Regions from separate parts of the Burkholderia sp. BCC1996 genome, predicted to be linked through region 1. Evidence: riboswitches for the same ligand, from Rfam matches in the RefSeq annotation. Region 1 holds a riboswitch; the other holds the start of a gene.
What was found. Region 1 has a riboswitch for thiamine pyrophosphate ahead of U4Z64_RS23495 (FAD-dependent oxidoreductase). Riboswitches for the same ligand answer to the same signal wherever they lie in the genome.
Positions count from the first base shown of each region.

Region 1 (11,340 bases):
GTAATGCGTGGTCAGGACGATCGTGTGGCCTTCGCGGTTCAGCCGCGAGATGAATTTCCACAGCGTCTGGCGCAGCTCGACGTCGACGCCGGCCGTCGGCTCGTCGAGCACGATCACGGGCGGCCGGTGCACGAGCGCCTGTGCGACCAGCACGCGGCGCTTCATGCCGCCCGACAGCGCGCGCATGTTCGCGTCGGCCTTCTCGGTGAGGTCGAGATTGGCCATCACTTCGTCGATCCAGTCGTCGTTGCGGCGCAGCCCGAAATAGCCGGACTGGATCCGCAGCGTCTCGCGGACGGTGAAGAACGGGTCGAACACGAGTTCCTGCGGCACGACGCCGAGCGCGCGGCGCGCACCGCGGAAGTCCTTGACGACGTCGTGGCCGCGCACCGAGATACTGCCTTCATCGGCCCGGGCGAGCCCGGCGAGGATACTGATGAGCGTGGTCTTGCCTGCGCCGTTCGGGCCGAGCAGACCGAAAAACTCGCCCTCCTCGACCGACAGGCTGACGCCCTTGAGCGCCTGAAGCGATTTGTAGCGCTTCTTGACGTGACGGATTTCTATGGCTGACATGACTGTGCGCGGCGCAAGGGCCGCGACGCCTATTCTGTGCTTGCTGCGAAAGAAAATGGGGGCCGGACGCCGATTGGCTGCCCCGCAAAACGCTTGATTATAGGGCAAACCGGCTGGTGGAGCCGGCGCCTAAGGCGTACGGCCTGAAGCGTGCGCGCGCCGGCTGGCGCGGCAGGCTTCGGTCGGACAGGGTCAATGTCGCCCGGTGCCGTCGATGAGCGCGTCGACGCCGTAGGCGCGCGCGAGGCTGGCGAGCTTCGAGGGGAGATTGAGGATGTCGAGGGTCGCGCCGCGCGCTTTGGCGGCACGTTGCCATGCGAGCAGCACGGCGAGCGCGGACGAGTCGAACTGCGTCAGCGCCGCGCAGTCGACGGCGGTTTCGCCCGCGTCGATGCGCGCGAGACCGTCCGCGAGCGCGGACTTCGCGCTCGCGACGGTCAGCGAGGAGCCGGCCGCGAAGCCGCTCACGACGCCTGCTTGCCGGCGGCAAGTTCCTGGTTGCGCTGCGTCAGGAACTTGATCAGGCCGTCCACGCCGCTTTGCTGGATCTTCTCGTTGAACTGCTGCTGGTACGTCTGGATCAGCCATGCGCCCAGCACGTTCAGGTCATACACCTTCCAGCCGTTGGCCGTCTTGTACAGGCGGTAATCGATCTGGACCGGCTGGCCGTTGTTCATCGCGACCGTCTTCACGACGACGTCGGTGTCGGCCGGATCGGCACGGAACGGCGGGTACTGGATCTGCTGGTCCGGCTTCAGCTGCGCAAGCGCGCCCGAATACGTGCGGATCAGCAGCAGCTTGAACTGCTCCTGAACCTGTTGCTGCTGCTCGGCCGACGCCGTGCGCCAGTTGCGGCCCATCGCGAGCTGCGTGGTGCGGCGGAAATCGGTGTACGGCAGGATGTCCTTGTTGACGATCGTAATGATGCGGTTGGTGTCGCCCTGCTTGATCGTCTGCTGCTTGACCTCGTCGAGCACCTGCTGCGTCGCCGTCTTGATCAGCGCCTGCGGGTTCGACTGGTCGACTTGCGCGTGAGCTGCGCTGCCGAACGAGAACAGCGCCGCGAAAACGGGAATCAGGAACAGTTTTTTCATCATGGAGACCTGCATGAAGAGTCGATGCGAAGGTTGGAGCCGGTAGATTACGCGAAGGTTCGCGTGCGCTACCGACTGAATCGTTTCCGGCTGTAACGAATGTAAGCGCGTCAGTGCAGCCGGATGCTCGGGAAGCGGAATCCGCCCGGCGACGGCGGCGCCACCTGCATCGGCGGCACGGTCGTCGCGCTGGCCGGGTTCGGCGCCTGGGCGGCACCCGACGCCGGTGCGGCAACGGCCGCGCCCGATGCGCCGGCCGGCGCCGTCGCGCCACCGACTGCCGCGGCGCCCGCCGTCCCGGCCGCACCGGCTGCCGCCGGTGCCGCGCCGTCGTCCGGCAGGTCGTACTTCGGCAGCGCATCGTTGCTCGAGGTCGTCGCGGCCTCGCCGCGCGCGTTGTCGATCAGCATCTGGCGGCGTTGCAGGTACGCGTTGCGCACGAACGAATACTTGTCGAGCGCCGCGGCATCCAGCACGTCGCCCGCGCCGAGCAGGTTCGCACGCGTGTTGACGAGGTTCACGCCGAACAGGCCCCAGCTCAGGCCGTCCGGCTTCACGTAGGTGAGCGGGTTGCCGACGTAGTCGACGCCGAGGCCGGCCGTGTCGCGCAGCGTGCTCGGGCCGAGCAGCGGCAGCACGAGATACGGACCCGACGGCATGCCGTAGCGACCCATCGTGATCCCGAAGTCGGCCGTGTGCTTCGGCAGTTTCGCGATCGTCGCGACGTCGAACAGGCCGCCGACGCCGAACACCGTGTTGATCACGACGCGCATGATGTCGCCGACGCCGTCCGCGATCCGCAGCTGCACGATATTGTTCGCCGCGATGTAGACGTCGCCGATGTTCGAGAAGAAGTTCGTCACGCTGTCGCGCACCGGCTGCGGCACCACGTACTGGTAGCCCTTCGCGACCGGTTTCAGCGCGTACGTGTCGACCGTGTCGTTGAACTTGTACATCGACCGGTTGAAGCCTTCGAGCGGATCGCCCTTGGTCGGCGTCTGCACGGTCGCGCAACCGCTCAACGCGGCGACTGCCGCCACCGCGAGCGCGGCGTGCCTGATGCGGATCGTCTGCATGGTCATTACCCTCTGGTCTTTCTCTCGTGTGGTTATTGGGCGGCCGAACCGGACACCGCGGAGGCCGGCACCGCGACCGGTGCGGGCGCCGCCGGTGCAGCCGAGGCGCCGGATGCCGGCTTCGCGCCACCCGCGTCGGCTGCCTTGCTGTACAGGAACTGGCCGATCAGATTCTCGAGCACGATCGCCGACTGCGTCATCGTGATCGTATCGCCCGCCTTCAGCATTTCGGTGTCGCCGCCCGGATCGAGGCCGATGTACTGCTCGCCGAGCAGGCCCGACGTCAGGATCTTCGCGGACGAATCCTTCGGGAACGGATACTGGCCGTCGATATCGATCGTCACCAGCGCCTGGTAGGTGTTGGGATCGAAGCCGATCGCCTTCACACGGCCGACCACGACACCCGCGCTCTTCACGGCCGCGCGCGGCTTCAGCCCGCCGATGTTGTCGAATTTCATCCGCACCGAGTAGGTCGGCTGAAACGACAGCGAGCTCATGTTGCCGACCTTGAGCGCCAGGAACAGCACCGCAAGGAAGCCCACCACCACGAACAGGCCGACCCAGAAGTCGAGAGCAGTCTTTTTCATCGTCATCCCAAAATTTGGCTTGGCTGAGGCTTAGCTGAACATCAGCGCGGTCAGCAGGAAATCGAGGCCGAGTACGGCGAGCGACGCGAACACGACCGTCTTGGTCGTCGCGCGCGACACGCCCTCGGGCGTGGGCTTCGCTTCATACCCTTGAAACAGCGCAATGAAGGTCACGGCGAACCCGAACACGATGCTCTTGATCACGCCGTTGCCGACGTCGGCCCATACCTGGACCCCGCCCTGCATCTGCGACCAGAACGCGCCCGGATCGACGCCGATCAGCACGACCCCGACGAAATAACCGCCGAGCACGCCGACCGCGTTGAAGATCGCGGCGAGCAGCGGCATCGCGATGATGCCGGCCCACAGGCGCGGCGCGATCACCGTCTTGACCGGGTCGACGGCCATCATCTCGAGCGCGGTGAGCTGCTCGCCGGCCTTCATCAGGCCGATCTCGGCCGTCAGCGACGTGCCCGCGCGGCCCGCGAACAGCAGCGCGGTCACGACCGGGCCGAGCTCGCGCACGAGCGACAGCGCGACCAGCAGGCCGAGCGCCTGCTCGGACCCGTAGCGATTCAGCGTGTAATAACCCTGCAGGCCGAGCACGAAGCCGACGAACAGGCCCGACACGGCGATGATCACGAACGAATAGTTGCCGAGGAAGTGGATCTGCTTCGTGACCAGCCGCGGCCGGCGCAACAGCGGGAAGAATTCCAGCACGAGGCGCACGAACAGCCGCGTGCCGTAGCCCGCGCGCTCGAGGCCGCCGATGACGTAACGTCCGATCGCGCTGATCATGCGCGCCCTCCGCCGAGCCCGAAATCCGCTGCCAGCGGCGGGCTCGTGTAATGAAATTTGAACGGGCCGTCCGGCGCGCCGTCGATGAATTGGCGCACGCTCGGGTCGGTCGATGCGCGCAGCTCGTCGGGCGTACCCTGCGCGAGCACGCCGCCGTTGGCCAGAAAATACACGTAGTCGGCGATCGCGAACGATTCCGGCACGTCGTGCGTGACGAGGATCGACGTCGCTCCGAGCGCCTCGTTCAGCGTGCGGATCAGGTTCGCGGTGATGCCGAGCGAGATCGGATCGAGGCCCGCGAACGGTTCGTCGTACATGATGAGCTGCGGGTCGAGCGCGATCGCGCGCGCGAGCGCGATGCGGCGCGCCATCCCGCCCGACACCTCGGACGGCATCAGGTCTCGCGCGCCGCGCAGGCCGACCGCATTGAGCTTCATCAGCACCAGATCGCGGATCAGGTCGTCGGGCAGGTCGGTGTGTTCGCGCAGCGCGAACGCGACGTTCTCGAACACGGACATGTCGGTAAACAGCGCGCCGAACTGGAACAGCATGCCCATCTTGCGGCGCAGCGCGTACAGGCCGTCGCGCGTCTGCGCGCCGACGTCGGCGCCGTCGAACAGCACCTGGCCGCGGCGTGCGCGCACCAGCCCGCCGATCAGGCGCAGCACGGTCGTCTTGCCGCAACCCGACCCGCCCATGACGGCGACGACCTGGCCGCGCCCGAAGCGCATGTTCAGGTTCGACAGGACGAGGCGGTCGCCGTAGCCAAAGTCGACGTCGCGAAGTTCCAGCAGGGTCTCGGTAGGAGTGGGGCTCACGGAGCTGACAGTCCTTTTACGCAGAACGCCGAATTATAGGGCCTGCATTGGAATGATGTCGTGACGCCGTTCCGGGCCCTGCGGTCAATGATTGTCAAATTGTCGGGCAAAGCATTGCTGCAATGCAACAATCGCCGCCCGATAATCGATCGCGCCCGTTACCGCACTGACGACCGCGACGCTGCCGACGCCCGTCGCCAGCACGTCCGGCAACGCGTCGAGCCCCACGCCGCCGATCGCGACGAGCGGCGCCCGCGCCCCCGCGAAGCGCGCATAGCGGACAATTCTCGCCAGGCCCTGCGGCGGCGCCGCGACTGCCTTGGTCGCGGTCGCGTAGACGGGACCGAGCGCCAGATAGCTCGGGCGCTCGTGCAAGGCCCGCAACATCTCGTAATAACCGTGGCTCGACAGCCCGAGCCGCAGGCCGGCGCGCGCGATCGCGGCCAGATCGGCCGTTTCCAGATCCTCCTGGCCCAGATGTACGCCGTACGCACCCTCTTCTACTGCGATCTGCCAGTGATCGTTGATGAACACGCGCGCATCGGGATAGCGGCGCCCTGCCGCGACCGCGCGCGCGATCTCCCGGCGCAATGCGTCCGGCTCCGCGCCTTTCACGCGCAGCTGCACGGTCCGCGCGCCGCATTCCAGCACGCGCTCGACCCATTCGGCATCCGGGACGACCGGATACAGGCCCAGTTGCGCGGGGCACGGCGGGAATGCCGGCTCCGGTGCGGCGGCCAGGCCGGCGACACGCGGAAACCGTGCCGCGTCGACCGGCCACGCATCGGCATCGCGCGTTTCGTCGCCGTCGCGCCACGCCAGCGCGAGCACCAGCGCGTCGATCGGCGCGAAACCGCAGTCGAGGAACGCGGCGAGCGCCGCGATCCAGTCGTCGGCGAGCGGATGCGCGGCTTCCAGCGCGTGGCGCACGCCCGCGGCATGCAGCACGGCGCCGCGCTCGTCGAATTCGATCGCGACCGCATCCGGCGATGCGGGGCGCGATGCGGCCGACGCGCGCGCCTGCGCGGCACGGTCGCCGGCCGACACGATCAGCACGTCGCCGTCGGCCGGCACGTCGGGCGCCACGACGCAGAGCCGCCACGGCGTCGTGCCGGCCGGCCAGTCGCCGAGGCGCGCGCGAATCCGCTCGGCCGCTTCGGCCAGCTCGTCGGCCGGCGGCCAGAAGGCATCGGCGAAGCGCGCGCTCATGCGCCGCCCCCGTCCTGGTGCCAGAACGGCATCCCGACGACCGGCGTGCTCGCATGCGCGGTCTCGCGCGCATCCATCGGCCCGGCGAGGTAGGCCGCACGGCCGGCCTCGACGCCCTGCGCGAACGCGCGCGCCATGATCTCCGGGTGCGTGGCCTGCGACACGGCCGTGTTCAGCAGCACGCCGTCGAAACCCCACTCCATCACCTGGCACGCGTGCGACGGCACCCCGAGCCCCGCGTCGACGATCAGCGGCACGTCCGGCAGCCGCTCGCGCAACACGCGCAGCCCGTACGGGTTCACGACGCCCTTGCCGGTGCCGATCGGCGCGCCCCACGGCATCAGCGCCTCGCAACCGACGTCGAGCAGGCGCCGGCCGATCACGAGATCCTCGGTGCAGTAAGGCAGCACCTTGAAGCCGTCCTTGACCAGTTGCGCGGCCGCCTCGATCAGCCCGACCGGGTCGGGCTGCAGCGTGTAGTCGTCGCCGATCAGCTCGAGCTTGATCCAGTCGGTGTCGAACACCTCGCGCGCCATGTGCGCGGTCGTCACCGCCTCGGCGACGGTCTGGCAGCCGGCCGTGTTCGGCAGCAGCGGCACCGCGTGACGCTTGAGCAGGTCGAAGAAACCGGCCTCGGCGGTGCCGCCGGTCATCTGGCGGCGCAGCGCGACCGTCACCATCCCGGGGCGCGACGCGGCGATCGAGTCGGACAGCGACTGCAGCGACGGATAGCGCGACGTGCCAAGCAGCACGCGGCTTGCGAAGGTTTCGCCGTACAGCGTCAGCGCGTCGGCGGAAGTGAGGGACGTCATGTCGTTTTCCTGGAAGAGCGGGGGCGAACCGGCGGCGCTCAGCCGCCCGCGACGGGGTGCACCACGTCGAGCTTGTCGCCCGTCGCGAGCGCGCGCGCCGCATGCTGCGTGCGCGCGACGAAATTGCCGTTCAGCGCGACCGCGTACGGCGGACGCGCGCCGTACGCGGCGAGCGCGTCGGCCACCGTCGCGCCGTCGGGCAGCGTCAGCGTCTGTTGGTTGATCTGGATATCCATGAGGCTTGATCGAATTCGGTCGGCGGCGCGCGTCAGGCCGGCTGGCGCGCGTCGTCGCGGTGATGAAGGAGCGTCGGCCAGCGCGCGGCATCGCGCCACGCGGCGAACGCGTCGGCATCGGCGAACGTGCCGCCGAGCGCGGCGTGCGCGAACGCGACCGCCGCATGCGCGACTTCCGGCGCGATCATGAAGCCGTGCCGGTACAGGCCGTTGACGGCGAGCGTCGTCGCGCCGTCCCAGATCACCGCCGGGCGATGGTCGGGCAGCGTCGGGCGGCACTGCGCGTTGAGTTCGAGGATGCGCGCCTCGCCGAATGCCGGGTGCACGGAGAACGCCGCGCTCAGCAGTTCGAGCGCCGAGCGCACGCTGACGGGCGACATGTCCTCGCCCTCCACCTCGGTTGCGCCGATCACGTACAGGTCGTCCTGTTTCGGCGCGATGTACAGCGGATAGCGCGGATGCAGCAGCCGCACGGGCCGCGTGAGCCCGATGCCGGGCGCATGCACGCGCGCGACTTCGCCGCGGATGCCGCGCAGCGCGGGCAGCGCGGATTTCGCGCCGAGCCCACGGCAATCGATCGTGAAATGCGCGTCGGGCCGGTTCGCGTCGTCGATCGTCGCGTGCCAGTGCAGCTCGACGCCGCGTTGCGCGAGGCCCGCCGCGAGCGCGCACAGCGCCTGCCGGTTGTCGAGCTGCCCTTCGCGCGGCAGCATCAGGCCGCGCGCGAAGCGCCCCGCGAGCGCGGGCTCGGCCGCGTCGACCTGCGCACCGGCCAGCGCGACGAAGCCGCCGTCGAACAGCTCGGCCGGCGCGTTCGCGCGCACGCGCCGCTCGAACAACGGCGCCTCGGCACGATCCGCGTGATGCCAGACGACGAGCGTGCCGTGCTGCTGGAAGAACACCGGTTCGGGCAGTTCCGCGAGCCATTGCGGCCAGCGCGCGAGCGATGCGGCGCCGAGCTCGGTGATCAGCAGCTCGGCACTCGCCGCCTCGGCGAGCGGCGCGAGCATCGCGGCCGCGACCCACGCGGCCGACTGCTCGCCGTCCGGGCCGCCGCGTTCGTACAGCGCGACGCGATGCCCGTCGCCCGCGAGCCGCCACGCAATCAGGCGGCCGACGAGGCCGCCGCCGAGTACCGCGAAATCCGGCCGGGAAGCATGGAGGTTCATCGCGCCCCCTCCCCGCGAACCAGGCGGGCGCATGCGACGGACGTCGACGCGCGCACACGGTCCCGTGCAGACGCACGCGACAGCGGATCGGGAACAGCGCAAAAGACTGAAGATTGAGCGGTCATCATTCCTTCCGTAACGCGCGACGCGCGTACCCAAAAGGACGAAACCGGCAGCAAAGGCCGGCCGGGCGGGACTCGGGCGCTGACCATGTGGGATGGCGGCCAGCGCGGCCCGGCGGGATCAGAAACTTCCCTCGCCGGTATTACCCGGATCGGGTGCGAAGGGTCTTTCTCAGCCTCGCCGCGTTGCCCGGAACTGTCCGTCGGCCGCGCTCGAAGCACCCCTGTTTCGTCGTCGGCCATTAGACCATAAAAGCGGAAAGCGCCGCAAACTGTCCCCTTGCGGCAAATTCGCCGTCGGGCCGCGCCGCTCTGGCACAATGCCCGCAGGCCGGCCGCGCGAGCGGCCGGTTGCCGCGTCACCGCCGGCCTTAAGTGCCGTTTAAGACGCGCGGGCCACCATCCGGACGCCCGCCGTCAGTCGGCACCTCGTCCCGGCATGCCGTATCGCGGCGCGCGTCCGGCTCCGCCCGGCCCGCGCGCCGGCTACTCATCAGGAAGCACATGACCCAATCGATCGATCCCGTCCGCTCCGCCTCCGACGCGCCGCAGGACGAGCGCCCGGTATCCGCATGGAGCCTCATCAAGCCCTACTGGGTGTCGTCCGAATGGAAAGTCGCGTGGGGGCTGCTGGTCACGATCATCGCGATCAACCTCTGCGTGGTCTGGATCAACGTCAAGCTGAACAAGTGGAACGCGCAGTTCTACAACGCGCTGCAGTCGAAGGACGTCCACGACTTCCCGAACCTGCTGATGCAGTTCTCCGCGCTCGCGTTCGGCTTCATCATCCTCGCGGTGTACGGACGCTACCTGCGCCAGATGCTCGGGTTCCGCTGGCGCCAGTGGCTGACCGACCGCTTTCTCGGCCAGTGGCTCGGCGATCGCGCGTTCTACCGGATCGAACGCGACCGCCTCGCCGACAACCCCGACCAGCGGATCACCGACGACCTCCAGTCGTTCGCGACGACGACGCTCGCGCTGTCGCTCGACCTGCTGTCGACGGTCGTCACGCTCGTGTCGTTCATCACGATCCTGTGGTCGCTCGCCGGCGCGCTCACGCTCTCGCTCGGCGCAACGCCGATCACGATCCCCGGCTACATGGTGTGGGCGGCCGCGCTGTACGCGGTGGTCGGCTCGCTGATCATCCAGAAGGTCGGTCACCCGCTCGTGTCGATCAACTACCAGCAGCAGCGCGTCGAGGCCGACTTCCGCTTCGGGCTGATCCGCGTGCGCGAGAACGCCGAGCAGATCGCGTTCTACGATGGCGAAAAAACCGAGACCGCCAACGCGCAGAGCCTGTTCACGCGCATTCGCGACAACTGGTGGCGCGTGATGAAGTACACGAAGCGCCTCACGTTCGTGCTGAGCTTCTACGGGCAGATCGCGATCATCTTCCCGCTCGTCGTCGCGGCGCCGCGCTATTTCGCCGGCGCGTTCTCGTTCGGCGTGCTGATGCAGATCTCGTCCGCGTTCGGCACCGTCAGCGATTCGTTCTCGTGGTTCATCAACAGTTACTCGACCCTCGTCGAATGGCGCGCCACCGTCAACCGTCTGCGTGAATTCAAGCGCGTGATGGGCACGTCGCACCTGAAGGAAAGCCTGTCGCCCGCGACCGAGCACGGCGGCATCAACCTGCACTACGTCGATGCCGCGAAGCTGTCGACGTCGTCGCTGAAGCTCGCGCTGCCGAACGGCAACGCGCTCGCGAACATCGGCAACGTGACGATCGAACCCGGCTCGCGCTGGCTCGTGATCGGCAAGTCGGGTTCCGGCAAGAGCACGTTCATGCGCGCGCTCGCGGGCCTCTGGCCGTTCGGCGACGGCGCGATCGACGCGCCGGTCGGCGCGCGGATGATGTTCGTGCCGCAGACGAGTTACCTGCCGATCGGCACGCTGAAAGCAGCGCTCACGTATCCGGCCGCGCCCGACACGTTCACCGACGACGCGTGCCGCGACGCGCTGCGCGCGTGCCGCCTCGAAGACTACGTCGAGCGCCTCGGCGAGACCGGCCACTGGACGCGCGTGCTGTCGCCGGGCGAACAGCAGCGTCTCGCCGGCGCGCGCGTGCTGCTTCACAAGCCGGACTTCCTGTTCCTCGACGAAGCGACGAGCGCGCTCGACGCGGACAACGAAGCGCGGCTCTACCACCTGTTCGCCGAACGGCTGCCGAAGGCCGCGATCGTCAGCATCGCGCACCGCGAGTCGCTGGCCGCGTTCCACGTCGGCACGATCAACGTCGAACGCGTGAACGACAGCGACAAGGTCGCCGCGTAACCGCACAACAGAAGGCCGGCGCATGCCGCGCCGGCCTTCTCTTCCGCGTCCTTCCCGTCTTCCCGTCTTCCCGTCTTCCCGTCTTCCCGTCTTCCCGTCTTCCCGTCTTCCCGTCTTCCCGTCTTCCCGTCTTCCCGTCTTCCCGTCTTCCCGCCTTCCCGCCTTCCCGTCTTCCCGCCTTCCCGTCTTCCCGCTACGCCGGCACGATCGGCACCGACACGATCGGCACATGCGACACGCCGTCGTGCGACAACCGGCTTTCAAATAGCGTCAGCGCGACGAAACGCAGCGCAACCGGCCGCCCGGTCGCGCCGCCGTGCGCGGGCTGCCCGTCCGCGTCGCGCGGCAGCCGCGCGAGCGTGACGTGCGGCCGGAACGGCCGGCGGTCGGCCGGCACGCCCAGCTCGCGCAGCAGCGAGGACAACTCGGCATTCAGCGCCGCACAGGCGGGATCGGGCGCGAGTTCCGCGACGATCAGCCTCGCGCGCGGCAGGCTCGGCCACCATGCAATTCGCTCGACCGGCTGCAACGGCAAAGCATGCGCGGCCGCGAGCGCCGGCAGGCGTGCGGCC
Region 1 is NZ_CAJPHM010000016.1:156,777-168,116, forward strand. Features, by position in the region: gene U4Z64_RS23445 (ABC transporter ATP-binding protein) at 1-573, opposite strand, end outside; gene U4Z64_RS23450 (lipid asymmetry maintenance protein MlaB) at 766-1,041, opposite strand; gene U4Z64_RS23455 (phospholipid-binding protein MlaC) at 1,038-1,667, opposite strand; gene U4Z64_RS23460 (VacJ family lipoprotein) at 1,778-2,743, opposite strand; gene mlaD (outer membrane lipid asymmetry maintenance protein MlaD) at 2,776-3,336, opposite strand; gene mlaE (lipid asymmetry maintenance ABC transporter permease subunit MlaE) at 3,361-4,128, opposite strand; gene U4Z64_RS23475 (ABC transporter ATP-binding protein) at 4,125-4,946, opposite strand; gene thiE (thiamine phosphate synthase) at 5,031-6,155, opposite strand; gene U4Z64_RS23485 (thiazole synthase) at 6,152-6,967, opposite strand; gene thiS (sulfur carrier protein ThiS) at 7,006-7,203, opposite strand; gene U4Z64_RS23495 (FAD-dependent oxidoreductase) at 7,236-8,372, opposite strand; TPP riboswitch at 8,607-8,730, opposite strand; gene U4Z64_RS23500 (ABC transporter ATP-binding protein/permease) at 8,999-10,768, shown strand; gene thpR (RNA 2',3'-cyclic phosphodiesterase) at 10,962-11,340, opposite strand, start outside.

Region 2 (11,340 bases), on a different contig from region 1:
GCGTCACGCAGCCGCGCGTGTCCGATCTGCTGCGCGGCAAGATCAACCTGTTCGGGCTCGACGCGCTCGTGAACATGGCGGCGGCGGTCGGCCTGCGCGTCGACCTGCAGGTGCGCGAATCCGTGTGACACGCCGCGACGCACGGCAGCACGCGTTCGCGCGCCGCCGCTTCACGATCCGCCGAACCAGTTGTACCCCTGATCGACCCAGTAGCCGCCCGGGAAGGTATCGGTCACGAAGATTTCCATGATGTGCTTCGGATTCTTGTAGCCGAGCTTGGTCGGCATCCGCAGCTTCATCGGGAAACCGAATTCCGGCGGCAGGCGATGGCCGTCGTAGTCGAATGCGAGCAGCGTCTGCGGATGCAGCGCGGTCGGCATGTCGATGCTTTCGTAGTAGTCGTCCGCGCATTTGAAGCCGACGTATTTCGCGTGCGTATCGGCGCCGGCACGCGCCAGAAACGCGCCGAACGGCGTGCCGCCCCAGCGGCCGATCGCGCTCCACCCTTCCACGCAGATGTGCCGCGTGATCTGCTCCGCGTGCGGCAGCGCATACAGCTCGTCGAGCGTCCACACGCGCTTGCCCGTCACGCGGCCCGACAGCACGAGCCGGTACGTCGATGCGTCGACGTGCGGCACGTCGTCGATGCCGTAATACGCATTGAACGGGAACGGCCGCGTGATGTCGGCCTCGGTGTAGGTCGGCGCGAGCCGCTCGCCGCTGAAGAGCCACGCCTGCACGCGGTCGTTCATGCGCGACACCTTCTCGAGGAACGTGTTGACCGACGCGTCGTCCTTCAGCGTGCAGCCGGTCAGCATCGTCAGGCCGCCGAGCGTCAGGATGCGGCGGTTGAACAGCCGCCGCGACGGCATCTCCAGCTCGCGGCGCACGTCGAGTTCGAGCGACTTGCGGTCGAGCGTCCAGCGCGAATCGGCGCGCCTGTATTCGGAATCGGACATGATGATTTCCTTCACCCGGAGTTGACGGGTCAGCGCCCGCGCAGCATCGCGAGCAGCGAGCGCGGCACCAGCAGCGCCATCGCGACGTGCACGAAGAAGAACGCGACGAGCAGCGACATCGCCCAGAAATGCACGACGCGCGCGTTGTCGTAACCGCCGAACAGTTCGCGCAGCAGCGGAAACTGCACCGACTTCCAGATCGTCAGCCCGGACAGCACCAGCACGATCAGATCGACGATCGCGACCAGGTACGCGGCACGCTGCACCGCGTTGTAGACGCTCAGATCGTCGTGCGCGAGCCGGCCGCGCAGCGCGGCGCGCACGTCGCGCCACACGGACGCCGGCGTGACCGGCAGCATCTTGCGCGCGAGGCGTCCGGTCGCGATCGACATCGTCAGGTAGAACAGCCCGTTGCCGACCAGCAGCCACATCGCCGCGAAATGCCATTGCAGCGCGCCGCCGAGCCAGCCGCCGAGCGTGATGCCGTGCGGAAACACGAACGGCGGATAGATCGGCGACGCATCGTAGATGCGCCAGCCGGACAGCGCCATCAGGATCGCCGCGAGCGCGTTGAGCCAGTGGCTCACGCGCACCCACAGGGGATGAATCTTGCGGGCGGGCGGCGTGACGGCCGCGCGCCCGGTGGCGGGAACGGTTTGCATGATGAAGACTCCCGGAACGGGTCGACGAGTCGAGACAAAACGAGACGCGGGCGGCCGTCGTCGAGCACATGCGCCGGCCGCACGCCCTGCCCGGCTCCGTCAGTTCGACGGCGCCATCTTGTCGTCCGACTTCGCCTTGCCCATCTCGTCGTGCGACATCGCGTCTTTCTTCATCGCGTCCTTCTTCATCGCATGCTTCTTCATGGCGTCCTTCTTCATTGCGCCGTCCTTCGCCATCGCGTCGTGCCCCATCGCGTCCTTCGACATCGACGAGCCGTTTTGCGACATCGCGTCGTTCTGCGCATACGCGCCCGTTGCAAGCGTGGCGAAAGCAGCGACACAGGTGGCGATCAGTACGTTTTTCATGACATCTCTCCAAAACATGGGTTTAAGGAGCCGAATAGACGGACGACGTCGCGGGAAATGACAGCCGCTGCGAAATTTTTTTTGTGAGGTCGCGCGAAGGCGCGCCATGTTGCACCGCTTCGCCGCGGCCGGCCGAGCCGTGGGGCCGCGCGGCGGCGACGCGCGCTGTCATTTCGACGGGCCATCACACCGCCCGCCATGCTGCGGCCGCACCGGGATGGCCGATCCCGTCCCGGTTGAAACCGCCGCCAAGCCAGTGTATCGTGTGCGCTGCTAACGCGGGGGTCCTGCAATGCGTTCGGTCAAACAACCGGCATTGCGGGTGAGAAATACCCTTTGAACCTGATCTGGATAATGCCAGCGCAGGGAAGCGTACGGATTTCACCGCCATCCTTCTGACGAAATCCGCCGCCTCACCAAGCCTCGTCTCCTGCTTAGCTCGAGCCCCACATTCGTCAAGGGCTCCGGGCAAGCGCCGAAGCGCCTGCCCGGCGCTCACACAGGAGATTGCATGAACGCCAATCCGAAGTTTCTGTCTGCCGACGCCCACGTCGACGCTGCTGCCGTCGCGCCGCTGCCCAATTCGCGAAAGGTGTATGTAACCGGCTCGCAGCCCGACATCCGCGTGCCGATGCGTGAAATCACGCAGGCCGACACGCCGACCGGCTTCGGCGGCGAAAAGAATCCGCCGATCTACGTGTACGACACGTCGGGCCCCTACACCGATCCGGACGCGAAGATCGACATCCGCGCGGGCCTGCCCGCGCTGCGCCAGCGCTGGATCGAGGCACGCGGCGACACCGAGGTGCTCGACGGCCTGTCGAGCCAGTACGGCCTCGAGCGCGCGGCCGACCCGGCTACCGCCGACCTGCGTTTCCCGGGCCTGCACCGCAACCCGCGCCGCGCGCAGGCCGGCAAGAACGTCACGCAGATGCACTACGCGCGGCAAGGCATCATCACGCCGGAAATGGAATACATCGCGATCCGCGAGAACCAGCGCCGCGCCGAATACATCGAGAGCCTGAAGTCGAGCGGCCCGAACGGCGCGAAGCTCGCCGCGATGATGGGCCGCCAGCATCCGGGCCAGGCGTTCGGCGCCGCGGCCTTCGGCGCGAACGCGCTGGCCGAGATCACCCCCGAGTTCGTGCGCGACGAAGTCGCGCGCGGCCGCGCGATCATCCCCGCGAACATCAACCACCCGGAATCCGAGCCGATGATCATCGGCCGCAACTTCCTCGTGAAAATCAACGCGAACATCGGCAACTCGGCCGTCACGTCGTCGATCGGCGAGGAAGTCGACAAGATGACGTGGGCGATCCGCTGGGGCGGCGACACGGTGATGGATCTGTCGACCGGCAAGCACATCCATGAAACGCGCGAGTGGATCATCCGCAACAGCCCGGTGCCGATCGGCACGGTGCCGATCTACCAGGCGCTCGAGAAGGTCAACGGCAAGGCCGAGGACCTGACCTGGGAAATCTTCCGCGACACGCTGATCGAGCAGGCCGAGCAAGGTGTCGACTACTTCACGATCCACGCGGGCGTGCGCCTGCAATACGTGCCGCTCACCGCGAACCGGATGACGGGCATCGTGTCGCGCGGCGGCTCGATCATGGCGAAGTGGTGCCTCGCGCATCACAAGGAAAGCTTCCTGTACGAACACTTCGAAGAGATCTGCGAGATCATGAAGGCGTACGACGTGAGCTTCTCGCTCGGCGACGGCCTGCGCCCCGGCTCGATCTACGACGCGAACGACGAAGCGCAGCTCGGCGAGCTGAAGACGCTCGGCGAGCTCACGCAGATCGCGTGGAAGCACGACGTGCAGGTGATGATCGAAGGCCCCGGCCACGTGCCGATGCAGCTGATCAAGGAGAACATGGATCTCCAGCTCGACTGGTGCAAGGAAGCGCCGTTCTACACGCTCGGGCCGCTCACCACCGACATCGCGCCGGGCTACGACCACATCACGTCGGGCATCGGCGCCGCGATGATCGGCTGGTTCGGCACCGCGATGCTGTGCTACGTGACGCCGAAGGAACACCTCGGGCTGCCGAACAAGGACGACGTGAAGGAAGGGATCATCACGTACAAGCTCGCCGCGCACGCGGCCGACCTCGCCAAGGGTCACCCCGGCGCGCAGGTCCGCGACAACGCGCTGTCGAAGGCGCGCTTCGAGTTCCGCTGGGAAGACCAGTTCAACATCGGCCTCGACCCGGACAAGGCGCGCGAATTCCACGACGAGACGCTGCCGAAGGATTCCGCGAAGGTCGCGCACTTCTGCTCGATGTGCGGCCCGCACTTCTGCTCGATGAAGATCACGCAGGACGTGCGCGAGTTCGCGGCGCAACAGGGCGTATCGGAAAGCGAAGCGCTGAAGAAGGGGATGGAAGTCAAGGCGGTCGAGTTCGTGAAGACCGGCGCCGAGATCTATCACCGTCAGTAAGCCGGCCAGCGAACGCGGCGGTCCGCACGGACCGCAGCGTGGCGCACTGCACCAGGCCCGCTTTCGAGCGGGCTTTTTTGCGTGCCCGCGCATGCGTCGTGCCTGCCGGCGCAAGGGAAACAATTGATTACGAAACCGCCCGAGCCTTAACAAGTCCTTACAGCAGCCCGTTGGGACGGCAGGTAGATTGGTTTCATGCGCGGCCGCGATGCGCTCGTGCGACCTTCCGTTCACTATCGCGAGGACAACCATCATGAATGCTTCGATTCGGCGTTTTGGGGTATGCGCGCTGCTCGTCACGACGGTGGCCAGCCTGTCGGCCTGCGATTCGATGACGCGGCGCCAGCGCGATACGGCAATCGGTGCGGGTGTCGGCGGCGTCGCGGGCGCGGCGATCGGCGGCAACGCATTGTCGACGCTGGGCGGCGCAGCCGCCGGCGGCATCATCGGCAACCAGGTCGGCAAATAAGCCGACCGGCTTACCCGGCTGCCGCGCGACGCGCGGCAAGCTCCGGCCTGACGGCGTTTCCGCGCGGCGGAAGCGCCGTTTTTCGTATGCGGCGCCGCAACACGACGCAGCGGCACGGAAATGATCCGTTACCGTTTTGCGCATCTTGTCATCGCCGCGCGGCCTAAGCTTAAGCATCTGCCGATTGCCGGCTCCGCCGGAGAGACATCATGAACAGGACCCTCGTCGCACTCGCCGCCGCGGCGCTCGCGTGCACGACGCTCGCCGGCTGCTACTACCCGTACGGCTATTATCCCGGCGGCTATTACGCGGCCGCACCGGCACAGCCGGCGCCCGTGTACGTCGATCCGGGCCCCGCCTACTACTACCCGGCGCCTGCGTATGCGCCGGCATGGGGCGGTTATTGGGGACCCGCGCTGTCGCTCAATTTCGGCTTCGGCGGACGCGGCGGCTGGCACCACCATCACTGAGCGCGCCGCTCCATGCGCAGCCGGTCTCGCGCGGCCGGTCGCCCCGAGCCGGCGACCGGCGACCGGCGACATTCCCGTTTCTGGCCGTTTCTTGCCGTTTCATCCGATCGTGAAACGACGGCGCGGTAACGCGGTGTAAGATCCTTTGCATCCCGTCCCGTCGCCCGCCACGCTCGATGTCACCCAAGAACGCATTTCTGCTGACCGTCCTCGCCGCCTTGTGGGGCGCGTCGTTCCTGTTCATCCGGGTCGGCGTCGCCGACTTCGGTGTCGCGCCGCTGATGGCGCTGCGCGTGGGTATCGGCGCGCTGTTTCTCACCGGCTTCGCGCTGACGCGCTTCAAGCCCGCCGAGCTCGGCGCGCAGCTGCGCCGTCGCGCACGGCCGTTGTTCGTCGTCGGCGCGCTGAACTCGGGCATCCCGTTCTGCCTGTTCGCATTCGCCGAACTGACGCTGTCGGCCGGCGTGACGTCGGTGATCAACGCGACGACGCCGCTGTGGGGCGCGCTCGTCGCCTACCTCTGGCTGAAGGACAAGCTGTCGCTGCCGCGCGCGCTCGGCCTCGTGATCGGCTTTGCCGGCGTGCTCACGCTCGTGTGGGACCAGGTCGCCAACGCAAGCGGCAGCACCGGCGCCAGCGCCACCGCGCTGGCTGCCGCCGCCGCGCTCGGCGCGACGCTGCTGTACGGCATCGCGGCCAACTACACGAAGCGCACGCTCAGCGGCGTCGACCCGCTCGTCAACGCGACCGGCAGCATGATCGGCTCGACCGTGCTGCTGCTGCCGTTCGCGATCGCGACCTGGCCCGCGGCTGCCGTCAGCGCGCATGCGTGGGGCGCCGTGCTCGCGCTCGGCATCGCCTGCACGGGCATCGCGTATTTCATCTTCTTCTATCTGATCGCGCATGTCGGCCCGGCGCGCGCGATTACGGTGACGTTCGTGATCCCGGTGTTCGGCCTGCTGTGGGGCGCGCTGTTCCTCGGCGAACACGTGTCGGTCGTGATGATCGAAGGCTGCGCGATCGTGCTCGTCGGCACCGCGCTTGCGACCGGCGTGATCAAGCGGATTCCCGGATTGGGCCCGCGCGGCGGCGAAGCGACCTGAGCGACGCGCTGGGCCCCGCGCCTGCCGGTTGCCGGTTGCCGGTTTCCCGCGAGGCGGCGGCCACCGTTCGTCGAGCGCCGCGCATGGACCGGTGCGCGACGGCGCAGGTCGTTTTCACCTGATGCCGATGCAGCCGCATGGCTTGCCCGTTTTTCCGTTTTCCTGACCCGCCGGCCTTCTTCGCACGCAATGCACGCGGCATACGCGGCGCTGTCGCCGCGTGCACGACCGGCGGCCCTTGCGTGTCGAGCTTGCGGGCGGACAACCCCGTCCAGGCGACGGTGTAGCGTTTGCGTCTGGAGTTACCCTGATACGCGCGCCGCGCCATTCCCGTTACACTCGTAACACTCATCCGCAGAAGGCGGTCACGATGCACCACGTTCTTTCGCGTCCACCTGCGCGTGCGACGGCTTCTGCGTGGCGCGCACGATACCGTCCCCCGATCGCCCCAGGGCGTCGTTGACATGAAGGCCGCCCGCGACATCTCGCTCGATTCCCTGCTCGAACGCCTGACACCGACGCCCAGCGGCTGGATCGCCACGTATCGCGACACGACGCTGCGCAGCGTGTTCCAACCCGTGCTGTCGATCACGCACAAGCGCGTGGTCGGCTATGAAGCGCTGCTGCGCGTCGTGGACGAGAACGGTACGCTGGCTTCGCCTGTCGCGCTGTTCGACAAGACGCGCGCCGCTGCCGACGCGCTGCTGCTCGACCGGCTCGCCCGCTGCCTGCATACGGCCAACTTCGTCGCGCAGGGCATCGGCGACGGCTGGCTGTTCCTGAACGTGACGCCACGCGTGCTCGATTCGGGCCTCGTGCAGCGCGAATTCGTCGAGGCGCTGTGCCGTCATTTCGCGCTGCCGCCGAACCGCATCGTGCTGGAAGTCGTCGAGCAGCCGTCGCGCGACGAAGCCGCGCTCGCCCGCACGATCGACATGATCCAGCATCGCGACTTCCTGATCGCGATCGACGATTTCGGCACCGGATTCTCGAATTTCGACCGCGTGTGGCGCGCGCGACCCGATATCGTCAAGCTCGATCGCTCGCTCGTCGAGCGCGCGAACGCGTCGGCCGACGATCGCCGCATCATGCATCACCTGGTATCGATGCTCCACCAGGCCGGCGCGATGGTGCTCGCGGAGGGTGTCGAAAGCGACGACGCGCTGCAGACGCTGATGGAAGCCGATATCGATTTCGTCCAGGGCTTCCAGTTCGGCCAGCCCGATGCGTCGATCGCGCACGCGAGCGCCGCGGCGCCCGCGATGCTCGACGCCGCGTGGCAACGCTTCATCGCGCGCCGGCATACGCCGGCGATCGCCGAGCAACCGGGCTTCGATGCGATCGAGCGGCTCGTGCTCACTGGCGCGGCTGCCTTTTCCGTGAGCGGCAACCTGCAGGACGCCGCGCAGCGCGTATTCGCGGTGCCGGCCGCGCGCCGCGTGTTCGTCACGGACGAGATCGGCGAACAGTTCCTGCCGTCGATCGGCGCGCGCCCCGAGGATGGCCAGGCGAGCGGCACGCGGCTCGCACCGCTGTTCCCGGAGACGCACAGCAACTGGTCGCGGCGCCCGTACTTCCAGCGCGCGATCGCGGCGCCGGGGCGCGTCGCGCTGATGGGCCCGCACTTCTCGCTGACCGAAGGCCGCGACTGCTACACGGCGGCTGTCGCGATTCGTGCGCAAAGCCGCCTCGTCGTGTTCTGCGTCGACTTCGTGCTCGACAGCGCGGGCACCGTGATGCGCTGACGGGCGCGGCGGCGCCCGCCATGCCGGCCGGGTCGATCTTCCGTCAGTCGATCACCTTCCCTCTTCCGGATTTCACCACGCTGCGGCGCGACTTGTGTTCGAGCCGCCGCTCCTTCGATGCGCGCGTCGGCCGTGTCGCCACACGCGCGCGCGGCGTGAACGCGACGCTGCCGATCAACGCATCGAGCCGCGCGAGCGCTGCCTCGCGGTTTTTCTCCTGGGTGCGGTATTCCTGCGACTTGATCACGACGATGCCGTCGCGCGTGATGCGCTGGTCGGACAGCGCGAGCAGCCGCTCCTTGATGACGGGCGGCAGCGACGACGCGCGGATGTCGAAGCGCAGGTGAATCGCGCTCGATACCTTGTTGACGTTCTGGCCGCCCGCGCCCTGCGCGCGCACGGCGGTCCATTCGACTTCGGTCGGATCGAGCGTGTAGCGGATCATCATCGCGTCGTCTCCTTGCGGCGCCGCGCGAGTGCCTCGTCGACGCGGGCCGCGAGGCCCGAATCGCGTTGCGTGCGCGTCGCGACCGCCTGCGCCAGCACACGCCGCGGGCCGATCACCTGCACGCGCGTACGCGCGCGCGTGACGGCCGTATAGACGAGTTCGCGCGTGAGCACGCGGCTGAACGACGCCGGCAGCACGAGCGCGGCCTCGTCGAATTCGGAGCCTTGCGACTTGTGGACGGTCAGCGCGAACGCCGTTTCGTGCGGCGGCAGCGCTGCAGGCGACACGGCGCGCGCGGAGCCGTCCGCGCGGCGGAACCACACGCGCAGCACGCCGTGCGCGTCCGGCAGCGCGATGCCGATGTCACCGTTGAACAGCCCGAGCGCATAGTCGTTGCGCGTCACCATGATCGGCCGCCCGGTGAACCAGTGTGCGCCGACCGCGAGCGGCACGCGCGCGGCATGCCGCACATGCGTGGCCACCAGCGCATTGACGTGCTCGGCGCCGCGCGAGCCCGTGCGCGTCGCGCACAGGATCCGGAAGCGGTTGAGCGCATCGAACAACGGCAACGGGTCGGGCACCGGCGCGGACAACGCGGCGCGCAACGCATCGAGGTAGGCGCCGAACCGGCGCGCGAGCCGCTCGACGGTCGACGCCGCAAGCGTGTCGCCCGCATCGTCATGAAACGACGCGGCCGCGGCATCGTCCGTCGGCAACGCGTCGAGCGCGCCCTGCACGTCGCCGCGACGGATCGCGAGCGACAGGCGGCCGATCGCCGAATCGAGACCGAAGCGGTAATTGCGTTCGAGCCACACGACGCAGTCCGCGAGTGGTGCGGGTGCGGGGGACGCGGCGGCAACGCCGTCGGCGGCGCGGGTTGCAACGGTCGACGCCCATGCCGAATCGCCCGCAGCGGCCGGATCGAACGGCGTGAGCTCGACCGCGTCGAGCCACGCGAGTTCGCCGGCCTCGATCCATGCAGGATCGGTGGCCGCCGAGGTGCGATCGGTGTCGGTCGGTGCAAGCGCCGCAGGCGGCAACGAAGCCGCGGGTGGCGCGGCATCGGCAGGCGAAACCGCTTCAGCCTGCGGCTCGTCGTCGAACAGCGACGCCTGGCGCGTATCCACGTTCCGCCGCGCCGACGCCTTGCGCGCGGGAGCAGCCGGTAACGGAACGGATGCTGGCGCCGGAATTGGCGCGGCAACCGCCCCGGCCGCCCCCGCCGCCTCGCCGTCCGGCACCGGCAACGCCGCGACGAAAGCCGCTTCGTCGATCCCGAGCGCGTCCGCGATGCACGCGCGCGCCGTGGCGGTAAACGTCGGCCGGGCGCTGAGTTCGGCGAACACGGCGCCGGCCTCGACCGCGGCAAGCTGGTCCTTGTCGCCGAGCAACACGAGCCGAGCGCCGGGCGCGAGCGCATCGAGCAGATGCGCAGCGAGCGCGACGTCGATCATCGACGCCTCGTCGACCACGATCAGGTCGTACGGCAACGGATTGTCGCGATGATGGCGGAAGCCCGCCGCGCCGCCGCCACCCAGCAGGCGGTGCAGCGTGTACGACGTGTCCGGCAGGCGCGCGGCAAGTTCCGGCGGCAGGTCGCCCGCCCGCGCGTGCAGCGCTTCCTGCATCCGCTGCGCGGCCTTGCCGGTCGGTGCCGCCAGCGCGATGCGCAAGCCCGGATGCGCGTCGAGCAGGCACGCCAGCACGCCGACGACGGTCGTCGTCTTGCCGGTGCCGGGGCCGCCGCTGACGATCGTCACGCGTCCCGTCAGCGCAACGATCGCCGCGACGCGCTGCCAGTCCACGTCGCCCGTCGCGGGCCCGAAGTAACGCGCGAGACTGTCGCGCAACCGGTCCGGCGACAGCGCGTCGCCCGGCGCGGCGACGCCGGCCTGCGCGACGAGCGCATCGGCGAGCCGACGTTCGTAGTCGAAATAGCGCGACAGATACAGATGGTCGAGCCGGTCGACGATCAGCGGCCGCTCGTCGCCGCGCGCGAGCGTGCCGAACGCCACCACGCCGCTCGCGGCAAGCGCCGCGCGCACGTCGTCGACCGGTTCCTCGTAGCGTTGCGCGAGCGCGCCGAGCGACACGCATACGTGACCGCCCGCGGTCGCCCGGCTCGTCGCGAACGCGGCGCGCGCCGCCCAGCGCGCGGCCGCGGCCGGCGCACCCGCGCGGCGCGACAGGTCGCCGATGCGCCGCGCGAACCCTTCCGCGAGCGCGATGCCGAAATCCGCGGGCTCGGGCAGGCGCGCGACGAGGCCACCGGTGAATTCGAGCGTATCGTCGGTGACGTTCATGCGCGGCCCCCTTCCATCATCCGGTCGAGCGCGTCGACGAGTTCGCGCGCGGGCCGCCGCGCATGCACGCCGGCCGGTTCGCCGCCGCTGCGCCAGCCGGGCCGCACGCCGCGCACGAACAGGTACAGGTAGCCCGCCATGTGCGTGTCGTAGTCATAGTCGGGCAGCCGCCCGCGCAGATAGCGATGCAGCGCGACCGTATAGAGCAGTGCCTGCAGGTGATACGCGTGATCGGCCATCGCGACGTCGAGCGCGCGCGGACCATAGTCATCCGGCGTATTGCCGAGGTGGTTCGACTTCCAGTCGACGATCCAGAAGCGGCCGTCGTGTTCGACGATCATGTCGATGAAACCCTTGATGAAACCGGCGAGC
Region 2 is NZ_CAJPHM010000033.1:27,566-38,905, forward strand. Features, by position in the region: gene U4Z64_RS32560 (helix-turn-helix domain-containing protein) at 1-128, shown strand, start outside; gene U4Z64_RS32565 (molybdopterin-dependent oxidoreductase) at 171-959, opposite strand; gene U4Z64_RS32570 (cytochrome b/b6 domain-containing protein) at 989-1,621, opposite strand; gene U4Z64_RS32575 (pentapeptide MXKDX repeat protein) at 1,721-1,987, opposite strand; TPP riboswitch at 2,258-2,374, shown strand; gene thiC (phosphomethylpyrimidine synthase ThiC) at 2,499-4,430, shown strand; gene U4Z64_RS32585 (glycine zipper 2TM domain-containing protein) at 4,684-4,899, shown strand; gene U4Z64_RS32590 (hypothetical protein) at 5,109-5,369, shown strand; gene U4Z64_RS32595 (DMT family transporter) at 5,546-6,472, shown strand; gene U4Z64_RS32600 (EAL domain-containing protein) at 6,937-8,217, shown strand; gene arfB (alternative ribosome rescue aminoacyl-tRNA hydrolase ArfB) at 8,261-8,665, opposite strand; gene U4Z64_RS32610 (AAA family ATPase) at 8,662-10,968, opposite strand; gene recB (exodeoxyribonuclease V subunit beta) at 10,965-11,340, opposite strand, start outside.
Region 2: linked by a shared signal. The riboswitch ahead of thiC (phosphomethylpyrimidine synthase ThiC) and the one ahead of U4Z64_RS23495 (FAD-dependent oxidoreductase) in region 1 are both predicted to bind thiamine pyrophosphate.